DNA from 2 places in the Bradyrhizobium genosp. P genome. Region 2 is predicted to be linked to the other one. Evidence: riboswitches for the same ligand, from Rfam matches in the RefSeq annotation. Region 2 holds a riboswitch; the other holds the start of a gene.
What was found. A riboswitch is a leader RNA that binds a small molecule or an ion and turns the genes downstream of it on or off. The one in region 2 is predicted to bind glycine.
Positions count from the first base shown of each region.

Region 1: linked by a shared signal. The riboswitch ahead of gcvT (glycine cleavage system aminomethyltransferase GcvT) and the one ahead of ACP2YO_RS17885 (D-amino acid dehydrogenase) in region 2 are both predicted to bind glycine.

Region 1 is NZ_CP188195.1:3,554,434-3,564,056, forward strand. Features, by position in the region: gene ACP2YO_RS17185 (hypothetical protein) at 1-254, shown strand, start outside; gene ACP2YO_RS17190 (acyl-CoA thioesterase) at 407-844, opposite strand; gene gcvP (aminomethyl-transferring glycine dehydrogenase) at 996-3,884, opposite strand; gene gcvH (glycine cleavage system protein GcvH) at 3,895-4,260, opposite strand; gene gcvT (glycine cleavage system aminomethyltransferase GcvT) at 4,270-5,415, opposite strand; glycine riboswitch at 5,558-5,647, opposite strand; gene alaS (alanine--tRNA ligase) at 5,849-8,521, shown strand; gene ACP2YO_RS17215 (DUF3455 domain-containing protein) at 8,539-9,039, opposite strand; gene ACP2YO_RS17220 (NADP-dependent isocitrate dehydrogenase) at 9,074-9,623, opposite strand, start outside.
Region 2 is NZ_CP188195.1:3,691,814-3,701,436, forward strand. Features, by position in the region: gene ACP2YO_RS17880 (ArgE/DapE family deacylase) at 1-1,263, opposite strand, end outside; gene ACP2YO_RS17885 (D-amino acid dehydrogenase) at 1,478-2,785, opposite strand; glycine riboswitch at 2,852-2,966, opposite strand; glycine riboswitch at 2,970-3,073, opposite strand; gene ACP2YO_RS17890 (M20/M25/M40 family metallo-hydrolase) at 3,166-4,296, opposite strand; gene ACP2YO_RS17895 (ABC transporter substrate-binding protein) at 4,567-6,162, shown strand; gene ACP2YO_RS17900 (hypothetical protein) at 6,356-6,616, opposite strand; gene ACP2YO_RS17905 (hypothetical protein) at 6,652-6,825, opposite strand; gene ACP2YO_RS17910 (PilZ domain-containing protein) at 7,149-7,436, shown strand; gene ACP2YO_RS17915 (phytanoyl-CoA dioxygenase family protein) at 7,580-8,269, shown strand; gene ACP2YO_RS17920 (phospholipase D-like domain-containing protein) at 8,603-9,623, shown strand, end outside.

The DNA.
Region 1 (9,623 bases), 140 kb from region 2:
CGGGACTCGGCGCCACGGAAATGCGGATGCTTGAACTGGTCGCGAGAGGATACTCGCTTACGAACGCGCTGTTCCATCTAGAACAGCTGCGTCAGACTCGAATCTTCAGCGAGTCGGAGTATGGCTACCTGCTTGACGGACTCGCGCATGGCCCGAGGCCGGCTGTGGAAGGCCTTGATGACGAATTACGCACGCTCAAGAGGACAATTTCAGGTCTCGCTTGTTCGCCTATCGCCGAAGCGAGCTTTCCCTGACTGAATTCGGCAAAGGGATTGTCGCACACAAGGAAGACTTTTCTCTCCACAACCCGATCGATCGCTGGTGGGGCGGCACGCACCTCACCAACGATAACCTCTGGCGCTGGAACCCGACGCTGGTGAAGCCGTAGCGTGCGGCTCGCGGCCGCTCACCCCGGCGCCAGCGCCTTTTCCCGGCTCGCAATCAGCGCCCGCAGCTCTTCCGTCACGGCGACCGATTGATGCGTCTTCTGGTCGGTTGCCACCCACACGATCTCGCCCGTCGCGCGAAGATCCTCGGAGCCTCTGGCGAAGATCGCAAGTGCAAGCGTGATCGAGGAGCGGCCGATCCTTGCGACCCGCACGCAGACGTCGATCTCGTCGTCGAACCGGATCGGCGCTTTGTATTCGACGACCGATTTCACCGTGTGGAAGTCGACGCCGGTCCGCGCGACCTCGCCGAGGTAGTCATAGCCGAGGGTGCGAAAATATTCGGTGATCGCGGTGTCGAAATAGGTGAGGTAGTGGGCGTTGAACACCACGGCCTGCGCGTCGACCTCGGAATAGCGGACGCGAAACGGGAAATGAAACCAGAACTCCTGGCGCATGAATCCTCCTGGCTCGGCTTTGCTCTCCAGCAATCGGGTGAACCTTATAATGGCCGAGCGTAGGATGGTGGAGCGAAGCGATACCCATCTGTTGCATCCGCGCGGTGAGATGATGGGTGTCGCTACGCTCCACCCATCCTACAGGAGCGGCTTACTCTGCGGCCTGCGCGTAATCCTCGATCGGCGGGCACGAGCACACCAGATTGCGGTCGCCGTAGACATTGTCGACGCGGCCGACCGGGCTCCAGTATTTGTCCGATCGCGACACGCCGGCCGGGAAGCAGCCTTCGGCGCGGGTATAGGCTCTGCTCCAGGCATCGTCGGCGATGTCGTGCACCGTGTGCGGCGCATGTCGCAGCGGCGAGGCCTCGACCTTCCAGCGGCCCTTCTCGATCTCGGCGATCTCGTTGCGGATCGCGATCATGGCGTCGCAGAAGCGGTCGATCTCGGCTTTCGATTCCGATTCGGTCGGCTCGATCATCAGCGTGCCGGCGACCGGGAAGCTCATCGTCGGGGCGTGGAAGCCGTAGTCGATCAGCCGCTTGGCGATATCATCGACGGTGACGCCGCTGGTCGTCTTCAGCGCCCGCGGATCGACGATGCACTCATGCGCGACGCGGCCCTTGGCGTTACGGTACAGCACCGGGAAATGCGGCTGCAGCCGTGCGGCGATGTAGTTGGCGTTGAGGATCGCGATCTCGGTCGCGCGCGTCAGGCCCTCGCCACCCATCATCAGGATGTAGATGTAGGAGATGGTGAGGATCGACGCCGAGCCGAACGGCGCGGCCGACACCGGGCCGACCGTGTGCACGGTCGCGCCGTCGGTTGCGGGATGACGATTCTCGGGATGACTTGGCAGATAGGGTGCCAGATGCGCTCTTACGCCGATCGGGCCCATGCCGGGGCCGCCGCCGCCATGCGGGATGCAGAAGGTTTTGTGGAGGTTGAGATGGCTGACATCGGCGCCGTAATCGCCGGGCCGGGAGAGGCCGACCTGCGCATTCATGTTGGCGCCGTCGAGATAGACCTGACCACCGTTGACGTGGACGATGTCGCAGATGTCACGGATGTGCTCTTCGAACACGCCATGCGTCGATGGATAGGTGATCATCACGGCAGCGAGGTTGGACGAGTGCTTCTCGGCCTTGGCGCGAAGATCATCGACATCGACGTCGCCGCGCACATCGCAGGCGACCACAACGACATCCATGCCGACCATCGCCGCCGACGCCGGATTGGTGCCGTGCGCGGAGGAGGGGATCAGGCAAATCTTGCGGTGCGGCTCGCCGCGCGCGAGGTGATAGCCCCGGATCGCGAGTAGGCCCGCATATTCGCCCTGTGCGCCGGAGTTCGGCTGCAGCGAGATCGCATCATAGCCGGTGATGTCGCACAGCCACGTCTCCAGCCGCTTGAACAGCGCATGATAACCCTTGGCCTGATCCGCCGGCGCAAACGGATGCAGATTGCCGAATTCCGGCCAGGTCAGCGGGATCATCTCTGTGGTGGCGTTCAGCTTCATCGTGCAGGAGCCGAGCGGGATCATCGCACGGTCGAGCGCGAGGTCGCGATCGCTGAGCTTGCGCATGTAGCGCAACAGCTCGGTCTCGGAGCGATGGGTGTTGAACACCGGATGGGTGAGGAAGGCGCTGGTGCGCTTCAGCTCCTTCGGCAGCGCGTCGCGCGTGGTGGCCTCGATCTCGGCATAAGCGAGCTTGCCGCCGAAGATGCGCCACACCGCTTCGATGGTCTGGGGCGTCGTCGTCTCGTCGATGGCGATGCCGAGCGTGGTCGCGCCGATCCGCAGGTTGATCTGCTCGGCAAAAGCGCGGGTGACGAATTCGCTCTGCCTGGCGCCGACCTCAACGGTCACGGTGTCGAAGAACGCCTCGCTATCGGGCGTAAAGCCGAGCTTGCGCAGGCCAGCCGCCAGCACGGCGGCGCGGCGATGCACGCTGCGCGCGATATGGGTCAGGCCTTCGGGGCCGTGATAGACCGCATACATCGAGGCGATCACGGCGAGCAGCACCTGTGCGGTGCAGATGTTGGAGGTCGCCTTTTCGCGGCGGATGTGCTGCTCGCGGGTCTGCAGCGCCAGCCGGTAGGCCGGCGCGCCGCGCGAATCCACCGACAGGCCGACAAGCCGGCCGGGCAGCCAGCGCTTCAGCGTGTCGCGCACCGCCATGTAGGCGGCGTGCGGACCGCCATAGCCCATCGGCACGCCGAAGCGCTGCGCCGAGCCGACCGCGATGTCGGCGCCGAGTTCGCCGGGTGAGGTGATCAGGGTCAGCGCCAGCAAATCTGCTGCGACGATCGCCAGCGCGCCCTTCGCGCGCAACGATGCGATGGCGGGCCGCAGGTCGCGCACCGCGCCCGTCGTACCCGGATATTGCAGCAGCGCGCCGACCACATCGGTCTTGTCGAGCTCGGTCAGGGGATCGCCCACGATCAGCGCCCAGCCCAAGGGCGCGGCGCGGGTGCGCATCACCGCGAGCGTCTGCGGATGGACTTCCTTGTCGACGAAGAACGCCTTCGCCTTCACCTGCGAGTGCCGCTCGGCGAGCGCCATCGCCTCCGCCGCTGCGGTCGCCTCGTCGAGCAGCGAGGCGTTGGCGACATCGAGCCCGGTGAGGTCGCAGATCATGGTCTGGAAGTTGAACAGCGCTTCCAGCCGGCCCTGGCTGATCTCCGGCTGATACGGCGTATAGGCCGTGTACCAGGCCGGATTTTCCAGGATGTTACGCTGAATTACCGCGGGCAGGATGGTGCCGGAATAGCCCTGGCCGATCAGCGAGGTGAACACCTGGTTCTGCGCGGCGAGCTCGCCCATATGCGCGAGCGCCTCGGTTTCGCTCAGCGCACGGCCGAGATCAAGCGGCGCCTGTTGCCGGATCGAGGACGGCAGCGTCTCGCTCATCAGCGTTTGCAGGCTCGCGGCGCCGACCGTCTCCAGCATCGCGTTGACATCGCGCGGCGAGGGGCCGATGTGGCGGCGGACGAAATCGGTGGCGGCGTCGTTGGTCGGCTTGAAGGGCGCGTTCATGGGATGATCCTTACGCGATGTGCGCTGCGTAGGCGGCCTCGTCCATCAGGCCACCGAGTTCGCTCTTGTCCGATATCTTCAGCTTGAAGAACCAGGCCTTGCCGCCCGCGTCGGAATTGACCAGCGCAGGCTCGGCGACGAGCGCCTCATTGACCTCGAGCACCTCGCCGGTGATCGGCGCATAGACGTCGGAGGCAGCCTTGACGGACTCGACGACGGCGGCAGCCTCGGCCTTCTTCAGGCTGCGGCCGACCTTGGGCAGTTCAACGAACACGACGTCGCCGAGCTGCGATTGCGCATAGTCGGTGATGCCGATGGTGGCGACATCGCCCTCGATGTGGAGCCATTCGTGGTCGGACGTGTACAGCGTCGTCATTGTTGTCCTCTAGCGTTTGTAGGTGTTGGGGACGAAGGGCGTGGCGGCGACCGTGAGCGGCAACCGCTGGCCGCGCACTTCGGCGAAAACCGTGGTGCCGGCGGCAGAAAGGGAAATCGGCAGATAGCCCATCGCAACAGGGGCATTGAGGCTCGGACCGAAGCCGCCCGACGTCACCTTGCCGATCTGTTCGGTCGCGGCGGCATCGGCAAACAGCGCGGCAGCTTCGCGCACCGGCGCGCGACCGTCCGGCCTTAAGCCAACGCGGCGGCGGGATGCGCCTTGCGCGAACTGCGCGAGGATCTTGTCGGCTCCCGGAAATCCGCCGGCACGGGCGCCGCCGCTGCGGCGGACTTTCTGCACCGACCATTCCAGTGCCCCCTCGACCGGCGTCGTCGTGGTGTCGATGTCGTGGCCATAAAGGCAAAGCCCGGCCTCGAGCCGGAGGCTGTCGCGTGCGCCGAGGCCGATCGGCAGCACGTCGGGGTTGTCCAGCAGTGCGGTGGCCAGCGCCTCGGCGTTGTCGGCCGGAACGGAAATCTCAAAGCCGTCTTCGCCGGTATAGCCGGAGCGTGAGACGAAACAATCGATGTCACCGACGCGGCGCGGGCCTGTGTCCATGAATTTCATCGAACCGACATCTGCACAAAGTTTCGCCAGCGCGGATTCGGCCTTCGGTCCCTGCAACGCGATCAGTGCGCGGTCGGGCAGCGACACGATCTCGCAGGTGTCGGAGAGATGCGCACGGAGATGCGCCTCATCCTCGGCCTTGCAGGCGGCGTTGACCACCAGGAACAGGTGATCGCCGAAATTCGCGACCATCAGGTCGTCGAGCAGGCCGCCGTCATCGTTGGTGAATTGCGCGTAGCGCTGCCGTCCCGGCGCGATGCCGAGAATGTCCTGCGGCACCAGTCTTTCCAGCGCCAGCGCCGCGTCCGCGACCTTGCTGGATTTCGGTCGCAGCGCGAGCTGGCCCATATGGGAGACATCGAACAGGCCCGCATGGCTGCGGGTGTGCAGGTGCTCCTTCATGACGCCGGCGGGGTATTGCACCGGCATGTCATAGCCGGCGAACGGCACCATCCTGGCCCCGCGGGCTACATGCAGCGCGTGCAACGGGGTCTGTTTGAGCGGGGAATTGTCGCGTGCAAGCATCACGGAGCCCTCGCGGTTCCACGGGGGACCTATTTCCCCTTGAGAAACCTGCAGAAAGCCCCATCTGTCGCTGTGCCTGAGAGTATTATCCCGTCGGCGGACGCAGCAGGGCAAAACCCTCCAGCGCCTCTTTCCAGATGTCAGACGTCACGCGGTCCGTTTGCCTGAGAGTTTCCGGGGCGGTTGCTCCTTCGGCGCCGGCGCAAGGCCGGTCTCTCCCGACGTGACTTAACAACAGGTAGGAAAGAAACACGGCGGCGCCAAGGCTGTCAACGCGGCTCTGGCTGCTATCAACGGGCTTTGTGCTGTTGCGGCAAGCCTATGATCCGCCTGCACAGTTTCTGGACACCAAGGCCTGCAATGTCTAAAAGCGTTCGGCCGGAAAATGACGCTGTTTGCGCCTGATCCGGCCCATTTTCCCGATTGGATGAACATGAGCAGCGTCAACGACATCAGGTCGACCTTTCTGAACTATTTCAAGGAGAACGACCACGAGATCGTGGCGTCGTCGCCGCTGGTGCCGCGCAACGACCCGACCCTGATGTTCACCGCGGCCGGCATGGTGCAGTTCAAGAACGTCTTCACCGGTGTCGAGAAGCGTCCCTATCAGCGCGCCACCACCGCGCAAAAATGCGTGCGTGCCGGTGGCAAGCACAACGACCTCGACAATGTCGGCTACACCGCGCGCCATCTCACCTTCTTCGAGATGCTCGGCAACTTCTCGTTCGGCGACTACTTCAAGGAGCGCGCGATCGAGCTCGCCTGGAATCTGGTCACCAAGGAATTCGGACTGAACAAGGACAAGCTGCTCGTCACGATCTACCACAACGACGATGAGGCCGCGGGCTACTGGAAGAAAATCGCCGGCTTCCCAGACGACCGCATCATCCGCATCGCGACCTCGGACAATTTCTGGGCGGCGGGCGATACCGGCCCGTGCGGTCCGTGCTCGGAGATCTTCATCGACCGCGGCGAGCACATCTGGGGCGGACCTCCGGGCAGCCCGGAGGAGGATGGCGATCGCTTCCTCGAATTCTGGAACCTGGTCTTCATGCAGTTCGATCAGGTGACGAAGGAGGAGCGCGTGCCGCTGCCGCGCCCCTCGATCGACACCGGCCTGGGGCTGGAGCGCATGGCCTCCATCCTGCAGGGCGTCGACAGCGTGTTCGAGACCGATCTGTTCCGTCATTTGATCGACGCCACTGCGTCTGCTCTCGGGCACGGACCGACCGAGCAGACCGTCGCGTCGTTCCGGGTCATCGCGGACCATCTGCGTTCGTCGGCCTTCCTCGTCGCCGATGGCGTGCTGCCGTCGAACGAAGGCCGCGGCTATGTGCTGCGCCGGATCATGCGCCGCGCCATGCGCCATGCGCAGCTGCTCGGCGCGCACGACCCGCTGATGCATCGTCTGGTCTGGGCGCTGGTCCGCGAGATGGGGCAGGCCTACCCGGATCTGGTGCGTGCGGAGAATCTGATCGAGGAGACGCTTCGGCTGGAAGAGACCCGATTCCGCAAGACGCTGGAGCGCGGCCTGTCGATCCTCGACGAGAAGAGCGCCTCCTTGAAAAAGGGCGACATGTTCGACGGCGACACCGCCTTCACGCTGTACGACACCTATGGCTTTCCGCTCGATCTGACGCAGGACGCGCTGAAGTCGCGCGGCATCAGCGTCGACCAGGCGTCGTTCACCGATGCGATGAACCGGCAGCGCGAGAAGGCGCGTGCGTCCTGGGCAGGCTCTGGAGACGCAGCGACCGAAGCGATCTGGTTTCCGCTGCGCGAGAAGCTCGGCGCGACCGAATTCCTGGGCTACGAGACCGAAAGCGCGGAAGGCGCGGTGACGGCGCTGGTCAAGGACGGCACCGAGGTCGAGGGCCTCAAGGCCGGAGAAACCGGAATGATCGTGCTCAATCAGACGCCGTTCTACGCGGAGTCCGGCGGCCAGGTCGGCGACACCGGTATGCTGACCGGCGAGGGTGTCAGGTTCCGCGTCACCGAAACGCAGAAGAAGGTCGGCGATCTTTTCGTGCACGTCGGTACCGTGGAGCAGGGGGCGCTGAAGATCGGCACCGCACTGCTGCTCGTGGTCGATCACGGCAGGCGTTCGTCGATCCGCGCCAACCACTCGGCGACGCATCTGCTGCACGAGGCGTTGCGCCAGGTGCTCGGCGATCACATCGCGCAGCGTGGCTCGCTGGTCGCACCCGACCGGCTGCGCTTCGACTTCGTGCATCCGAAGCCGATCACGCCGGAAGAGCTCGCTCGCGTCGAGGACATCGCCAACGACGTTGTGCTGGACAATGACGAGGTCACTACCCGCATCATGGGGGTCGACGACGCCCGTGAGGCTGGCGCGCGTGCGCTGTTCGGCGAGAAGTATGGCGACGAGGTCCGCGTGGTCTCGATGGGCAAGTCTGCCCGCGAGCACGGCCAGAACGCACTCGGCTGGTCGGTCGAACTCTGCGGCGGCACCCATGTGCGCCGCACCGGCGACATCGGCCTGATCTCGGTGACCGGCGAGAGCGCGGTGGCTTCGGGCGTGCGCCGCATCGAGGCGCTGACCGGACGCCATGCGCGCAAGCACGCCAACGACACGATGGCATTGGCCAAGACCGCGGCAGCCGAGCTGCGCACCACGGTCGAGGATGTGCCGGCGCGGATCTCCGCATTGATGGAGGAGCGCAAGAAGCTCGAGCGCGACCTGTCCGACGCCCGCAAGAAGCTCGCGATGGGCGGTGGCGGCGCGTCGAACGGCGCGGCCTCAGGTGTCCGCGAGGTCGGCAACGTCAAGCTGCTGGCACGCGCGGTCGAGGGCGTCGAGACCAAGGACCTCAAGAGCCTGGTCGACGACGGCAAGAAGCAGATCGGCTCCGGCGTGGTCGCGATCGTCGGCGTCACCGAGGACGGCAAGGCCGGCCTCGTGGTTGGCGTCACCGCCGATCTCACCTCGCGTTTCAACGCGGTCGAATTGGTCCGCAAGGGCTCGGAAGCGCTCGGCGGCAAGGGCGGCGGCGGCCGTCCCGACATGGCGCAAGCCGGCGGACCCGACGGGGCCAAGGCAGATGCCGCATTGTCGGCGATCGAGCAGGCGATGGCCGGCGCCTAAGCTCCCGCCATTCCGCCTCAACCCTTGCGCAGGAACACGTAATCCGCCGAGTAGGGCGCGCTCTTCAGGGTGCCGGCCTTGTCGCAGGCGCCGTCGATCTGGCCGCCTGACGTGTTGATCCGCTGCACGGTGGCGGCGGCTGACAGCACGCCATTGCCGCGGTGGGAGATCACTTCGAGCTTCAGCCAGGGAATGTCCGACGCGGCGGCGCCCGGCGCGTTGCCGGTGACGCGGCCGGTCACGGCGCTGCCGTCGGCGTCTTCCCAGTTCGGGCCCGCATAATGCCGTCCGACCGTCTTGCCGTCGGCGATCAGGGTCGCGATCGGCTCGCGGAACGACCAGGCGAGTTTGCCGTCGGTGACCGGCTTGCACTCATAGATCTGCGCGCCCTCGCCGCGGACCGTGAGGATGACGGTCTCACCTGACGCCACGATGGCGCCGGGGAGGGGATCGGCGGCAAGCGCCGCCGACCCGGTCAGCAACAAGGCTGCGAGCGTTACGTTTCTGAGAAAGATCATGGTCACGCTCGCTGTTGCGGTCGGTAACGGCGGCTTAGGCCGCCATCGCCTTCGTCAGGTTCTCGGCGACCTTGTCAAGGAAGCCGGTGGTGGAGAGCCAGCGCTGGTCGGCGCCGACCAGGAGCGCGAGGTCCTTGGTCATGTAGCCGTCCTCGACGGTGTCGACGCAGACCTTCTCGAGCGTGGCGGCGAACTTGGCCAACTCGGCGTTGTTGTCGAGCTTGGCGCGGTGGGCGAGGCCGCGGGTCCAGGCAAAGATCGACGCGATCGAGTTGGTCGAGGTCTCCTTGCCCTTCTGGTGTTCGCGGTAATGGCGGGTCACCGTGCCGTGGGCGGCTTCGGCTTCCACCGTCTTGCCGTCGGGGGTCAGCAACACCGAGGTCATCAGGCCGAGCGAGCCGTAGCCCTGGGCCACGGTGTCGGACTGCACGTCGCCGTCATAGTTCTTGCAGGCCCAGACATAGCCGCCGGACCACTTCAGGGCGGAGGCCACCATGTCGTCGATCAGGCGGTGCTCGTAGGTCAGGCCCTTGGCGTCGAAGTCCTTCTTGAACTCGCGCTCGAAGACGTCCTGGAAGATGTCC
Region 2 (9,623 bases):
CAGCGCGATGCTCTGCGTTATCTTGCGAAGGCTAGCGAGCTCGACACGTTCGTTGAACGCATGTGGGCCGATGCCGTAAGGGCCATAGCAAAGCGCAGGGATGCCGTAGTCGACACAATAGTAGCGGGTGTCGTTGACGGCCGTGGACAGGCGCTCCTCCATCGGGGGCTTGAAGACAGATTGATGGGCGGCCGACAGAGCCGCTTCCGCTTCGCTGCCGGGCTCGCACACCGCCGGGTCCGCCTGAAAACCGCTCCACACCAGTTCGGCCGGGTTGTCGGACAGGAAGTCGTCGGCCTTGTGCGCCTCGGCCAGGCATTCCTCGATGCCACGCATCGCCTCTCGCGGTGTCTCGCCCGGCAGCAGGCCGAGCCGGCAATCCAGCTCGCACCAGGCCGCGGTCGAACTTGCCCAGTCGCCTCCCTTGATAATGCCGACGTTGAACTTGATCGGATTTTTGACGCCACGGAACCAGCTGTTGTCGAGCGCCCTTGTGTTGAGCGTTTTGGTGTAGTCCTGGAACGCACGCACCAGATGCATCGCCGACAGGATGGCGCTGGTGCCGCTCTCGGAATAGGCGACATGCACCGGTGTGCCGCGCACGCGCAGGCGAAACCAGATCGCCCCGACCTGGGCGCGCGTGAGCGTGTGGCCGGTGGGTTCGGGAATGAGGCAGGCGTCGGCGCGATAGCCGCGCATCAGAGTCGATAGCGCGCCGTTGCCTGTGCTCTCCTCCTCGGTAACGGTCTGCAGATGGACGCGGCCGTTCGGCGAATAGCCGGCGCCTCTGAAAGCATCGAGCGCGAAGATCATGGCCGAGACACCGGCTTTCATGTCCTGTGCACCGCGCCCGAACATCCAGCCGTCGCGCATTTCAGCCGCGAACGGCGGCAGGTCCCAAAGGTCAGCGGGTCCCTCCGGCACCACGTCGATATGACCTTGCAAGATCAGACTGCGCCCGCCGCCTTTGCTGTCGATCGTCGCGACAACCTGCTGCGATCCGGCAAGATCGATGCCGTCCATTGGTGCGGCCTTCGGGTGGCTCATCAAGTTGACGTCCGCAAGGCTGAACGCATCGACGTCGTAGTTGCGTTTTGCGAACTGCTCGGCCAGCCAAAGCTGTTGCGGGGCTTCCTGTCCGCGCAAGCTGCGGAACTGCACCATACGTGACAGGAACGCGATCTGATCGTCGAAGTTTCGATCGACGGCCGCACATAGCTCGCCGGCAATCTGATCCGGCTTGGTCAACGTCTCAGTTGTCATGTCTCGCCTTTCCTTGCGCCCCATACGGAAGCTTGCCGGCCTCGGTATGGGCCGCCGTGACATGCGTGCGCGCTGCCGCAAGGCGCATTGTCCGCTCCTGAGATGACTCGCTTCTTCCCATCGTAAAGCTAATCCTTGTCACTCGGTGGTTCTCAGCGAATTCCGACTTGGCCACAGGCGCGTACGCTCATATTCTCTCGCTTCGACCAGCAAATTAGAGGAAAGCTGCGTGGGTAGTCTCGGTCGTATCGGCCTGCGACGGCACCATTGAGGGCGCGCAAAGGTCGCGCCAGTCGTCGATCGCCTCGGCAACCATCTGTGCTGTGGCGGCCGACAGGGTCCAGCCGAGATGGCCGTGACCGGTGTTGTAGAACACGCCCGGAATGCGTCCGGCGCGAGCGACCGGCATCATGTTCGGCATCATCGGCCGCAGGCCCGCCCATGGCACGATCTTCGACGTGTCGACCTCGGGAAAATGATGCCGCACCCAGTCCACAAGTGGCTGGATACGGTCGGCACGTATATCGCGGTTGAAGCCGTTGAACTCAGCGGTGCCGGCGACTCGGAAGCGGTCGGCGCCAAGCCGGCTGGTGACGATCTTCGCGGCCTCATCGAGCAGGCTAACGAACGGCGCGGCCTGCTGGCTCTGCGGCGCATCGAGCTGCACCGTGATCGAATAACCCTTCACCGGATAGACGTTCACGCGCTCGTTGAGCATGGCGGCGAAGTGGCGGCTCGCGACACCGGCGCAGATGACGATGCCGTCCGCCTGCAGGTCTTGTCGTGTCGGCGCCGCGGCGTCCTGCGATGCCGTATCATTCCAGCCGATGTGGAAGCCCTCGCCGGTGCGGGATATCGCATCGACGTCGGCTTCATGGACGAAGGTCGCGCCGCGGCGGACGCAGGCGTCGGCCAATCCACGAGTGAATTTGTGGATATCGCCGGTTGCATCCGACGGCGTGAAGAAGCCGCCATAGCAGGCCGATTGCAGCGCGGGTTCGATGATACGGATTTCGTCCGGCGTCACAGGCCGGCGGTCGAGGCCGCCTTGCTGAAGCAGCGCGTTGACACGCAGGCCTGCGTCGAAGCCGGCCTTGTCATGACAGATATGGAGGATACCGCGGCGCTCGAGATCGAAGGTGATCTTCTCGCGCTCGGCGATGGCAAACAAATGCCGCCGCGCTTCGATGGCGAGCCGCGTCGTTGCGATGGTGTTGGCGCGATAGCGGCCGATGCTGCCGACAAACTCACCCATCCAGGAATATTTGTGCCAGCTCGGCTTCGGATTCATCAGCAGCGGCGCGTCGCTTCTGAGCATCCAGCGCAGCCCCTTGAGGATGGTCGCGGCGCTGTTCCAGACTTCGGCATTGCTGGCGGAGAGTTGTCCGCCGTTGGCGAACGAGGTCTCCATCCCCGCGTAGCGATGCCTGTCGAGGACAGTCACCTGGTAGCCGCGTTCGAGCAGGGCATAGGCAGTCGTCACGCCGGTGATACCGGCGCCAATAATGGCAATGTGAGGCATGATGGTCTCTTGGTTCCCGTGTGTGAGAGTCGCCGAACCGCCGGAAAAAACCGGTGGCGGCGCCCCATCTGTCACGGTACCTGAGAGCTTGATCCGCATTGGGCCGAGGCCCGGCTGCGGACTATCCCCTTCGGTGGACGTCACGGCCCATGATGTATGGCCATGTCGTCTCTCTCCAGATCGTCCTGACGATACCGTCCTTTTGCCTGAGAGTTTCCGGGGCGGTTGCTCCGTCGGCGCCGAAGCGAACGCTTGCGCATTCGCTGCGATCTCTCCCGCATCGTCGCGTTGGACGGCCGGACCCTAGGCGAAGCCTTAAAACTGGACAAGGCTAAATTTCGGTCCGGCTGTGCCGACGCATTGTGCAGTGCAAATTGATCTCACTCCAGCGTCGCCAGCAGTGCCGCCATCAGGCGGCCGCGCTCGGCAAGGCTGTCAACCTCGATATGTTCATTGAGCGTATGCGCATCGGCGCCGCGAACGCCGAGCCCGTCGAGGGTGGGGATGCCCATCGCGCCGGTGAAATTGCCGTCGGAGCCGCCGCCGGCGCTGCCATGCGGCAAATCGAGGCCCATCTCCCTGGCGAGACCCTTGGCTTTTTCATAGAGCGCCATGGTGCCGGCGTTCGGCTCCCAGACCGGGCGGGTGACGCCGCGCGTCACCTTAAACGTCACGTCGTTGGCGGTGCCCGACAGCGCCAGCATCCGTTCAACACCACGATCGAGATCGGCCTGGCGCTTGGCCATGCTGAGGGCTTCGCCGGTGCAGGTTGTGGCAACGCAATTGACCCATTGGCCGCCATGCACGATGCCGACTGAGAAGGTGCAGTCCTCGGTGGTCATGCCGTCGATGGCGACGATCTGCCGGGCCATCTCGCGGATCGCGGAGCGTCCGGAGGACAGCGTCGCGCCGGCATGGCTCGGCTTGCCGGTCGCTTCGAGATTGAAGCGCGCGATCGCGTAGCGTCCGGTGACGACGCCGTTGTTCGGTCGGCCCGGCTCCGGCACCAGCACATATTTGTTGCGCGCGGCTTCCGCCTCGATGATGTCGCGGGTCGACGGCGTGCCGACCTCTTCATCGGGCGTGAACAGCACGGTGATCGGCAGCGGCGTCATGAAGGAGGCGCGCGCCAGTTGCCGTATGGCCTCGAGCGACAGATAGTTGCCGCCCTTCATGTCGAAGATGCCGGGGCCGAAACATTTGTTGCCCTCGCGCCGCCATGAGAGCTTCTCGATGGTGCCGACCGGATGCACGGTGTCGAGGTGTCCGGCGATCAGGATTCCGGGCTGGCCTTGCCTCGGATGCGGAAAGCGGGCGCGAACGCAGCCGGCAAAACCCTGCCGGCCTGCGATGCGTTCGATGGTCGCGCCCATGATCGCCATCTCGCGCGCGGCGAGGTCGAGCATGCGCTCAACCGCTCCCGCATCCCAGGTCGGACTTTCGCATTCCACCCAGCCGCGCAGACCCTGCAGCATCGTTTCGGAATCAAAGGGAAGATTGGCTGGGTTCATGGATTTTCTCTCTTGGTTCGTTGGCATCGCGTGCGCTACGAAAGTCGGCGGCGGCGATTTTGTAAAGTCAAATACGTCGCGCCGTCTCATTCATTTGTATGCGTCCGATCCCGACCAAAACCGGATTGACGCGCATCATGCTTGATGCAAGTCTTGAATCCACAAGTCTTGATTTCACAAGCCGCACAGCATGTTAGTCCGCCTAAATAACGAACTGCTTGCATAACGAATAAGCCGGCTTTGACCAGTTTCACCTCAGGAGAGAATCGAATGTTCCAGAAGTCGCGTTGGAAGCATCGCACGATAGCGGCGGCGTTGTCGGCGCTCGCGCTGTCGTTTGCGCCGCAGGCCATGGCAGCGGGCAAGACCATCACCGCGGTGATGCACGCTGATCTGCGTACTCCCGGGATGATGACGACCGCCTACATCGTGCGCGATTTCGGCTACATGATCTTCGACACGCTGTTGGCCGAGGACGCCAACTTCAAGATCCAGCCGCAGATGGCGGAATGGAAGGTGTCCGACGACAAGCTCACCTATACTTTCACGCTGCGCGACGGCCTGAAGTGGCACGACGGCACACCGGTCACGGCGGACGATTGCGTGGCGTCGCTGAAGCGCTGGGGCAAGGCCGACGGCATGGGCCAGAAGCTGATGGATTTCACCGCGAGCCTGGACGCTCCCGACGCCAAGACGATCGTGCTGAAGCTGAAAGAGCCCTACGGACTGGTCCTGGAATCGATCGGAAAACCGTCGTCCTTCGTGCCCTTCATGATGCCGAAGCGCCTGGCTGACTCGCCGCCCGACAAGCCGCTTCCGGAGTTGATCGGATCCGGTCCCTTCAAGTTCGTGCCCGGAGAATTCCAGCCCGGCGTGAAGGCGGTGTTTGAGAAGAACACCGATTACGTGCCGCGCAAGGAGCCGCCGAGCTGGACCTCTGGCGGCAAGGTGGTGAAGGTCGATCGCGTCGAATGGATCACGATGCCGGACGCGCAGACCGCGGTCAACGCGCTGCAATCCGGCGATATCGATTTCATGGAAGCGCCGTCTTACGACATTTTGCCGGTGCTGGAAGGCAACCCGGACCTCAAGGTCGAGACGCTGAACAAGCTCGGTCTCCAGACGCTCGGGCGCATGAACTTTCTCCAGCCACCTTTTGATAACGTCAAGGTGCGCCGTGCCGCTTTCATGGCGATGAACCAGAAGGACGTGCTGGATGCGCTGGTCGGCAATCCCAAATACTACCAGGTCTGCGGCGCGGTCTTCGTTTGCGGCACCCCGCTGGCGACCGATGTCGGCGCAGAATCATTGATCAAGGGCAACGGCATGGCGGAAGCGAAAAAGCTGCTCGCCGAGTCCGGCTACGACGGTACGCCGATCGTGATCATGGCGCCGGGCGATGTCGTGTCGCTGAAGGCGCAGCCGATCGTGGTGGCGCAGCAGTTGCGCGAAGCCGGCTTCAAGGTCGATGTCCAGGCCACCGACTGGGGAACCGTAGTTAGCCGCCGTACCAACAAGAAGCCCATCAAGGACGGCGGCTGGAACATGTTCTTTACCAACTGGGTCGCCGCAGACGTGATCAACCCCGTCGTCAATGTTTCGATCGGCGGCAGGGGCGAGAATGGCGGCTGGTTCGGCTGGTCGAAAGACGAGAAGATCGAAGCGATGCGCGACGCCTTTGCGCGCGCGTCGACCCCGGACGAGCAGAAGAAGATCGCCGCGAATATCCAGAAGGAAGTCTACGATCAGGTGATCTATGTTCCGCTCGGACAGTTTTTCGGGCCGAGCGCGTGGCGGAAGTCGCTCACCGGCGTGCTCGACGGGCCGGCGACGCCGATCTTCTGGAATATCGACAAGTCGGAGTAGGGCGCGAGGCTCATCCGAGAACGCAGAATGGCCGGGCTCGTCCCGGCCATTTCCGTTTCATGTTCGCGGCACACTGCTCCCGTACGACTGGTGCGCGTCAGTCGTGGCGGTCGCGCATCTTACGGGCAGGCGGAGCGCCACCTTGCGGCCGAGGCGTTCCAGCCGGTCGCGACCGGAGACGAAGTCACCTTGCCTAGAAGTGTGCTTTTGCCCAATTGTCCTCCGCCGATCTGGCAGGACCGTGGGTCGACAGGCTGCTGAGTTCGATGGGGCCGACGTGTGCGGTGCTGATCAAGGCGAGAATGCCGGCCGCCAGCACGACGACGGTATAGACGACAGCCGTTCCGCGGATCCATCGTCGATAGGTTGCGTGCTCCTCCGGCGTCGCATCGCGGAATTTCTGCGCGTTCGATCCATTGCTGCAATGGCCGGCGTCGTCGCCGTAATCGCTCATGACGATCTCCGTGTGTTGGTTGGAAGAGACGCGGCCTACGGAAACACGATCATCGAGGCGATATCGCCCGATGCGGTGCCGCGTGACATCGCAGCCCAATACAGCGCAAGCGAGAAGATGATCGCCGCGATCAGGTAGCCAGCCACGACGAGTGCATCGTGATGACGCACGTCACTGCGCGCGACATGAGTTCGGTCGGTCATTGTCATGGTCTCATCTCCAACGGAAAACAGGGCTTGGGATGTGGCGACCGCGCAATGTGCGGCCGTAGATTCCGGCACCCCGACATTAGGATGAAAGGCCGTCGCAGTTTGTGAACCACGCCACAACCTGGCAACACGAGGCGGTGATTGAGGGCTTACGATGTCGCGAGGGAGGAGGCGGACCGCAGGCATCCTTCGCGCGAGTGGCTGGCATGCAAGCTCAAGCGGGGTCGTTTGCCGCACCTTAACGTCGCAGAAATATTGTAAGCTTGGTGTCAGGTTCACGCCGTAATTTGACTGCCTGCTTCAGTGCACACCGCGACGAGTCGATGGCAGAAGACGACAACAAGCCCGCGCCGACCGGCGCGCATCGGCCGTTACCGACCGAGGAGCGTCGAGCCGCTCCGCGCCGCCGGGTCCTCAAATCGGGGACGATCGAGTTCGGCAGTGAAGCGATCCCGTGCACCGTCCGAAGCGTCTCGGCCTTGGGCGCCGGCGTTGAGATCAACTCGCCATTGTGGTTTCCCGACCGCTTCGTCCTTGCCGTCGACGGCGAACGGCATGCGTGCCGCATCGTGTGGAAGAAGGAGAGGCGGCTGGGGGTGGAATTTGAGTGAGGTGGGGCCTGCCAATCCAGCATCGACCCAAAAGCATTGAAGCGGGCGGTCTCGTGCGCGGTCTTGCGCGCGACCTGCCGACCGCGGCCATTTCCTGGAAGATCGTGGGAGGAAGCGCGACTATTTCGCGCCGGGGGGGAAGCATGACGGGATCTTCGACGCGAACCAGGGTCGGTCGGCTCGACGCCGAACAGGCGCGGCTTCTCGACGACCAAGGCTATCTGCTGTTGCGCGGCGCTATTCCCGCGGCCTGGATCGGGCGGCTTCGCGACGCCTTCGAGGCCGGTGCGCTGCCGTCGGAGAAGTGGCCGGGCGCCCCCCGCGGGATCGATTGGCGGCATTCCTTGCTGGACCTCGATGCGACAGTGCAACACGTCTGCCGCCTGCCGGCGATGCTGGCCGCCGTCCATCATATCCTGCGACAACCATTCTTCCTGGGGCAAGTCGAGGGCCGCGAGCCGCGTGCGGGCGGCGGCGCGCAAAGACTGCATCGCGACGGCTTCGACCGCCAGGTCACCGACGGGGTTTCCGCGCTGGCATTCCTCGACACATTCGGGCCGGAGAATGGCGCCACGCAGGTCGCGCCAGGCTCGCATCGCGGCGAGGCGGAGGACGCAGGCGTATATCCGCAGGCAAAGGTCGTGGGAGGTGAGGCCGGCGACATCTTGCTGTTCGATGTCAATCTTTTGCATGGTGCGACGCGCAATTGCAGCGGGGCGCCGCGCAGGTCGCTGCTGATCACCTATGCCAACGTGTCGCAGCAGCAGGATTGGCGAAAGACCCGCGCGTTGCGGAACGTGCGCATGGATCAGGACGAAGCGTTCGACGTTTGACGGACGGGAGAGAGCCCAGCGGCCACGGTTGCGCTGGCGTCCTGTGCCGGCATCGGCGCGTCGTTTTTCACGCTGCCGGTATGGGTCACGTTCGCCATCGACCTTGCTGGGAAGGAAGTAGAACTGATCGGCTTGGCTTGGCGGGCAACACCGCCACCGCGGCAACTGGCCGATCGCGTTCGAGGCCATTCTACGACCGAGAAGCTGGCTTCATTTCCAACAGCCGGTTCGCAAAGAGAGGTTAATAGCGCTGGAGAACACGCTTTAGTTGTGAGAGGATGGCGCCCATTCTTTCACACCTTTGGATATTTTGGCCAACCTCGGGAGATGATCATGACAATCAGTGTCAAGGCCTATGCGAACGCCGATGATGTCCTGATCGCATGGCAGCCGGACACATGGTCGAACGGCTGGGTCGGTTTCCAACTCGAGCGGCGCAACAACATCACGCAGCAGTCGATCGTGCTGTCTAACCGCATCCCGCCACAGCCCGGCCAGAAGCCGGTCGCCGACGCTGGCATCTCCTCGACGCAATCGCCGTTCCGGCGCTGCATCTGGACCGATCATAGCGTCGTTGACACCGACAACGTGTCGTACCAGGTCACTGCGATGAAGAACGGCGCGAACGGCACTTTCACGCCCGATCCCGCCTCGGTGTCGGCCTGGACCGCCGCGGCAGTTGCCTCGGGTGAGGCCGGCGGCGGCCTATCGGCATATTTCAACCGGGGCACCCTGATGTCCCAGATCGTCAGCCGCTTCGTGCACGGCGATACGTCCGACGATACGCTGCGCAATTTCGTCAAGAGCCTTTCGGACCCGTCCACCCCGGCGCGACGCTATCTTTCGGGCGACGCCTTGCACCAGATCCTGGCCTTTCTGCACGATGCCGACCTCCGCGGCAGCCAGGTTCATGCCGCCATCTACGAGATGAACGACGAGGAGCTGGTCGGCGCGCTAAAGCCGTTCGGAAAGCGCGGCAGTGTGCTGCTCGGCAATGGCAGCGCGACCAAGCCGAACATCGCGGTCGAGCTCAGTGGCGCCGGCCTGACGGTCAAGCACCGCGACCTGTCGAATGCGGGCAGGTCGTCGCCCAGCGTCCACAACAAGTACGTCGTCGAAAGCGACGCGCAAGGCAACGCGATCCGCGTGCTGACCGGCAGCACCAACTGGACCACCACCGGGCTGTGCACACAGCTCAACAACGTGTTGATCATCGAGAATGCCGTGATCGCCAAGCGTTACCTCGATCAGTGGGGCAAGCTGGTTGCCGCCGGCAACGCCATGCCGCCCGCCTTGAAGGCCTCGAATTCCAATCCGACCAGCGACGGCGAGATAAGTGTCTACTTCGCAGCGA